3 regions of the Vibrio chagasii genome follow, and region 3 is predicted to be linked to each of the others. Evidence: predicted binding sites of a transcription regulator. Region 3 holds the regulator's gene; each other region holds the start of a gene.
What was found. Region 3 encodes PurR, which represses purine synthesis genes. Its sites were predicted from a motif close to TNANGNAAACGTTTNCNTNA; they were not measured.
Positions count from the first base shown of each region.

Region 1: a site for PurR is predicted at 1,035-1,054, ahead of OCV52_RS11325 (NupC/NupG family nucleoside CNT transporter). Genes of this name have one in related genera too.
Region 2: a site for PurR is predicted at 1,315-1,334, ahead of glyA (serine hydroxymethyltransferase). Genes of this name have one in related genera too.

Region 1 is NZ_AP025465.1:2,485,159-2,487,435, forward strand. It holds gene OCV52_RS11325 (NupC/NupG family nucleoside CNT transporter) at 1-988, opposite strand, end outside; gene OCV52_RS11330 (LysR family transcriptional regulator) at 1,194-2,114, opposite strand; gene OCV52_RS11335 (lytic murein transglycosylase) at 2,267-2,277, opposite strand, start outside.
Region 2 is NZ_AP025465.1:2,671,752-2,674,028, reverse strand. It holds gene treC (alpha,alpha-phosphotrehalase) at 1-206, shown strand, start outside; gene OCV52_RS12220 (YitT family protein) at 440-1,042, opposite strand; gene glyA (serine hydroxymethyltransferase) at 1,390-2,277, shown strand, end outside.
Region 3 is NZ_AP025465.1:2,220,935-2,223,211, forward strand. It holds gene torD (molecular chaperone TorD) at 1-577, shown strand, start outside; gene purR (HTH-type transcriptional repressor PurR) at 894-1,898, shown strand; cyclic di-GMP riboswitch class I at 2,069-2,154, shown strand.

The DNA of each region.
Region 1 (2,277 bases), 260 kb from region 3:
CTTTCGCATCCATTAACTGAATGAAAGCGACAAATTCGTTCACAACAATCTTGTTACCGATCAGTGAACCTGCAACGATAGCCTCAGACCACGGCACACCGATCAGCCATGCAACGGGTGCGAACACATAGCCTAGGATAAGCTCGAAGCTTAGGTTTACGCCAAACCATCCCCCAACAATACCTAGCAAGCCATTCAGCATTGCAATCACACTGATAAAGGCAAGAAGTGTCGCACCCACCGCAACGGCAATACGAAGTCCAGACATAGCCCCATCTGCCATTGCCTCAACTACGTTTGTTGCTCGTGGAATTTCAACATCTGACTCAATGTTTTCTTGAACATCGTCAGCATTACCTGGTACTAAGATTTTAGCCATCAACAAACCTGCAGGTGCAGACATGAATGCCGCTGCGATCAGATAGTTTAGGTCAACACCAAGCGATGCATAACCAACAAGCGTACCACCAGCAACAGATGCCAAACCACATACCATCACTGCGAACAGTTGTGAATCCGTCATGTGTTTCAGGTAAGGCTTAACCACCAACGGTGCTTCAATCATGCCAACGAAGATATTTGCTGTCGCAGACAGGGATTCTGCACGGCCTGTGCCCAAGAACTTCTGCAGCGCGCCACCGATAAGGTTGATCACTTTTGGCATAAAACCTATGTGGTACAAACCAGAGATAAGCGCAGAGAAAAAGATAATAATGCCCAGAACGTTAATCGCGAAAACGAAACCGTTGTTCGTAAGGCCACCAAATAGGAAGTTAATCCCTTCTTGACCGTAGTTGATCAAGCTAGATACCGCACCAGTGGCTGCATTCAACGCTTCTTTACCCATTGGAACATATAGAACCAATAGCGCGAATGAGATTTGTAGTAAGAAAGCCAGAGAGACTGTTCTTAGTGGAATATTTTTTCTGTCCGTAGATAGTAACCAAGCGGCAACTAAAATAGTAATAATTCCAAGTAGCGAAGCCATGTGCGTCAACCTAAAAGTTGTAGTTAGGAAAGGCGACGCATTCTATAGAGGAAATCGTTTGCGGCAAGCGGCGGTTGTTAATGTGATGTTGGGGTAATCACTCTTGAGTAATGATTTTAATTAAGCTATTGAATTTTAATAATTAAATTTGATTAAAAAGCGTACTTTTTCCATATGGAAATTATATTTATAGATTTGGAAACAGTTAACGATGCAGTTCGACGCACGTTTTTAGGTTTTCATCCCAGTACGTCGGCGATCCAATATGATCTTTTATGAACTCAATCACCGCAGAAAGCTTCTTCGGCATGTTCTTTCGACTCGGATACACAGCATAGAATGGCATCAGCTGACTCGCTCTCCATTCCGGCAAGACTTGGATTAATTTGCCCGTTCTGAACTCTTCCTTCACTAAGTAAGTGGCCAAGTAAGCCACGCCCCACCCGGATACCGCTGCGTCTCGAACTGCCTCAGCTAAATCCACCGAGTAATCCCCGGCCACTTTAACACTAAGGTTCTCTTGTCCGTTATCAAACGCCCACGATGTGTAGTCTCGCTCTCGGCTGCGATAGATAAGACAGTTGTGGTCAATCAAATCAGACGGTACGTGTGGTGTCCCGGCTTTAATCAGGTAATCGGGCGATGCTGCTACCACAAACTGGCTATCAGCTAATCGCTGCGCAATGTACCCTTCTGGCAGGTCTTCATTATTGGTGATCCAAAGATCTAAACGCTCTTCAATCATGTCCACTTTGTAATCGAACAGGTGGACTTCGATTCTCAACTGAGGATAAAGCTGTCTGAGCTCATCAATCGCAGGAATAATATGTAAGGTGCCAAATGACTGCGACAGCCCAACACGCAGTATTCCTGAGATATCATCACGCTGGCTGTCCATATCCATTTGAGCCGCTTTTACCGTGTTAAACAGTTGCTCACAGTGCTGATAGAAGACTTCCCCCGCTTCCGTTAGCGTTAGGCTACGTGTGGTTCTTTGTACTAGCTTGATTCCAATGGAGTCTTCGAGCAAAGCAACTTGCTTACTGATATGAGACACCGAAACGTTCAAGCTTTTTGCAGCACTGGTAAAGCCATCGTGCTTAATTAATGCATGGAATATCACCATCTGTGCAGCTCTATCTGTTAGCACAAGACCACCTTCTTAAAACTCAAAAATATAAAATCAAAAAGGACTCCGAAGAGTCCTTTAGTTCGTTCTGCCTATGGTAGGCCAAATGCTATCAGAGCAAGTCATAACGATTAATACAATTAGGTCTACTAATCAAACT
Region 2 (2,277 bases), 450 kb from region 3:
CGTATTCTCGTGAGACTGAAGAGCAGACTCTGCTGTGTATTAATAACTATTATGGTGAAGAGACGGAATGTGCTTTACCTGAGCGTTTTGATATGACGAATGCCAAGTGTGTGCTTTCTAACTATCAAGAGGCAGACGATTCAGTAACATCGCATCATCAAGTCTTGCGTCCTTACGAAACTCGTATTTTGTTGATTGAGGGCTAGGTAGTCAGCTCACTTTCTTAAGGTCTATCTAATCATAAAATAAAGCTCATGACCTTCAGTACCCCAGTTGGTCATAAGTTTGCCAACAAGGCTTTGGATTGCTCCACTTACATTAATTCAATCTGGCTAATCTTTAAGTGAGCTATTTGTGCTGGATAGGGTGCGCAAAAGGTAAATACTAGCTGTTTTCGTTATGAAAAACAGCTAGTAATTCATTGATTGGATAGCTGGTGTTAAGACGCGTAGTTCACCGAATAGCGTGTAGGCTTATGATTCATCGCTAGTACGATATTCAGTACTGCTGTACCTAGCACTGACACTGCAATCACCCAAGGCGATACAAAGAAGAACGAGGCAAACAGAATACACGCGTCGATCGCCATTTGAGTTTTACCCACTGAGATACCGTAGCGATCTTGAATAAATAGACACAAGACGTTGAAGCCACCTAGGCTAGAACGGTGGCGGAACAGAATCAGCATACCCAAGCCCATCAATAAACCACCGGCAACGGCACAGTAGATCTCATTATGAACTTCGAGCGAAATAACCAAGTATAAATGATCGGCAAACACAGACACTAAAGCACCGGAAATCGCACTGCTGATCGCAAAGCTGCGACCAAAACGTTTCCACGCCAATAGATAGAATGGACAGTTAGCGGCAAAGTATAAAATACCAAAGGTTACAGGCAAAAATTGACTCAACAGTAGAGCCAGACCAGTAGTGCCTCCGGTAAGCAGATTCGCAGACTGTAAAAAGAAGACGCCTAACGCTACTAAAAACGTGCCCGTCAGGACTGCAATCCAATCTTCTTTACGTGAGTGTTTTTCCATCGTTTTAATAATTACCTAATCAATAAAGGCGTGCATAGTAGAGAAAAACTTAAGCTTTCGGTAGCTAGAGGGGCAAAATTAAGGTAAACCTATGTAATCTGCGTTTTACAGGGTGTAAATCGTAAAATTGACAGTAAGGAACATCTTTGGTTGGATAAGCCCGATAACCATGATGAATCTTATTTGTGATTATGAAAAAACGGCATGATAAAATTGCAATTAGCTCTTTATGACCTAGATCAAATTATGTAGAATGCGTCACATCAAAACGGTGACGGAAACGTTTGCTTTCGGTCGTTGTGTGGTTTTTTTGAAACTTTCAGTACAATCTGAGTCAGGAGATACAGATGCTTAAGCGTGACATGAACATTGCTGATTACGATGCGGATCTATTCGCAGCTATTCAAGAAGAAACTCTTCGTCAGGAAGAGCACATCGAACTTATCGCTTCAGAAAACTACACAAGCCCACGTGTAATGGAAGCTCAAGGTTCTCAGCTAACAAACAAATACGCTGAAGGCTACCCAGGCAAGCGTTACTACGGTGGTTGTGAGTACGTAGACAAAGTTGAAACTCTAGCAATTGAACGTGCATGTGAGCTGTTTGGTGCTGAGTACGCAAACGTACAGCCTCACTCAGGTTCTCAAGCAAACAACGCTGTATACATGGCGCTACTAAACGCAGGCGACACAGTTCTAGGTATGAGCCTAGCGCACGGTGGTCACCTAACTCACGGTTCTCCAGTAAACTTCTCTGGTAAGCTTTACAACATCATCCCTTACGGCATCGACGAAGCAGGTCAAATCGATTACGAAGAGATGGAAAAGCTGGCTATCGAGAACAAGCCTAAGATGATCATCGGTGGTTTCTCTGCTTACTCTCAAATCTGTGATTGGAAGCGCATGCGTGAAATCGCGGACAAAGTAGGTGCTTACCTATTCGTAGATATGGCTCACGTAGCGGGTCTAATCGCGGCAGGTGTTTACCCGAACCCTGTTCCACACGCGCACGTTGTTACAACAACAACGCACAAAACGCTAGCAGGCCCTCGTGGTGGCCTTATCCTTTCTAACGAAGGCGAAGATCTTTACAAGAAGCTGAACTCAGCAGTATTCCCTGGCGGCCAAGGTGGTCCTCTAATGCACGTTATCGCTGGTAAAGCAGTAGCGTTCAAAGAAGCACTAGAGCCAGAATTCAAAGAGTACCAAGCACGCGTAGTTGCTAACGCAAAAGCA
Region 3 (2,277 bases):
AGAGCTCACTCAAGACGAACTTGACCACTACCACTCTGTTGAAATTCGTTCTTTCTTAACTGGTTTAGGCGAAAATGAAACTCTAAAGCCTGCTATTGATAAGTTAGTTGATGCCCTGAACCGCCTACAAACTCGCGAAGATGCACAACTAGAACTGTCTGCTGACTTTTGCGACCTTTTCCTAAAGACAGATAAGCATGGCGCCCTTCCTTATGCTTCAATGTACATCGGTGAAACTGGCCTATTAAACGATATACCAGCGAAAGAGATGGAAGAGATCATGGCTAAGCACAACCTAGTGGTTAACCAAGATCTAAAAGAACCAGCAGACCACATCGCTATCGAACTCGACTTCTTAGGTAACCTAATCATTCGTTCTAATGAAACAGAATCAGAAGAAGTACTAGAAAAATCGTTCGAAGTTCAGCAACAATTTATCGAGCAACAGCTATTAACTTGGATCCCGAAATTCAACGTTAAGTGTCACGATGTTGATGAATTCGGTTTCTACGCTGCTGTATCTTCTCTGCTAATGGCTTTCTGTCAATTAGATGCTCAATATTTAGCTGGTGAATAAGCTTAACTGATGACTAGGTAAATAAATTCCGTAGAATGTGACAATTCACCCGGATTTCTGGGTGAATTGTATTGCGAGTATTTTCTAGTCAGTCTAGAATTGTGACCGCAAACGATAAAATATGAAACATTCACGAAATGCTATGCTTATTAAGTTCAGAGCATTTCGGTGTTAAAACAAGCCGCTCACTAGCGGTTTTTTGTTTTTTAACACTTTAGTACCCAAAGAGCCCTACAAATTTAAGCTCTTAGTTAGGTAGCTTAACGGCTACTTCACTCCGTACTTTGGGGAAAGTAGCTTCTAATAGGATAAAACCATGGCCACTATAAAAGATGTCGCTCGCTTAGCAGGCGTATCAACCACAACCGTTTCTCACGTAATCAACAAAACACGCTTTGTTGCAGAAGCGACTCAAGAAAAAGTAAATAAAGCGGTAGACGAATTAAACTATGCACCAAGTGCTGTTGCTCGTAGTTTGAAGTGTAATTCAACACGAACCATCGGCATGCTAGTGACTCAATCAACCAACCTATTCTTCTCAGAAGTTATCGATGGTGTTGAGAGCTACTGCTACCGTCAAGGTTACACTTTGATCCTGTGTAACACGGGTGGTATCTATGAGAAGCAACGTGACTACATTCGAATGCTTGCAGAGAAACGTGTAGATGGCATCTTGGTTATGTGTTCAGACCTAACTGAAGAACTGAGAGAGATGTTAGACCGTCACGCTGACATCCCTAAAGTAGTCATGGACTGGGGCCCGGAGAGTTCTCAAGCAGATAAGATCATCGATAACTCTGAAGAAGGTGGCTACCTAGCGACTAAATACCTAATCGACCGCGGTCACTCAAAGATTGCTTGTTTAAGTGGCCACTTAGACAAAGCGGCGTGTGTGGAGCGTATCGCTGGTTACAAGCGCGCTTTGGAAGAAGCTAACATTACTGCAAATGACGACATGATCATCGAAGGTAACTTTGAGTGTGATACTGCCGTTCTAGCCGCTGACAAAATTGTTGAGATGGAAGATCGCCCGACAGCTGTATTCTGTTTCAACGATACCATGGCACTAGGCTTGATGAGCCGCCTACAGCAGAAAGGCATCTGTATCCCTGAAGATATCTCTATCATTGGCTACGATAACATCGAACTGGCTGAGTACTTCTCTCCACCATTGACTACCGTTCACCAACCGAAGCGCCGTGTCGGTAAGAACGCCTTCGAAATTCTGCTTGAGCGTATTAAAGACAAAGACCATGAAAAACGCGTCTTCGAAATGCACCCAGAAATTGTTGAACGTAGTACAGTTAAAACGTTAAATTAACTGATAAATTGAGTTTATTTTCATCAAGCGCACCTTTGGGTGCGTTTTTTTTATCAGCAACTAAAATAAACCTAGTTTCATATGATAAAGATCATTAATTGAAGCAACATCACACTTTGAAATAACAAGTGTGAGCCTCATTCAACAAAAACTTTATTCTATTCAATCAGTCACGCACAGGGCAAATCACTTGAAAAGGTGAGACGCAAAGCTTCCGGCCTAAACCACTCGTTGGTATGGTAGCGGGGTTACCGATGGCAAAATGCAGTAACTACTAATAATTTAGTAATTTACGGCTTATTGACAATGTAATTGCAACATTTTGCTAATCTCTCGGACCTGCTTATTTGGTGGCGTAGTTCAAATACACCGAGATAAA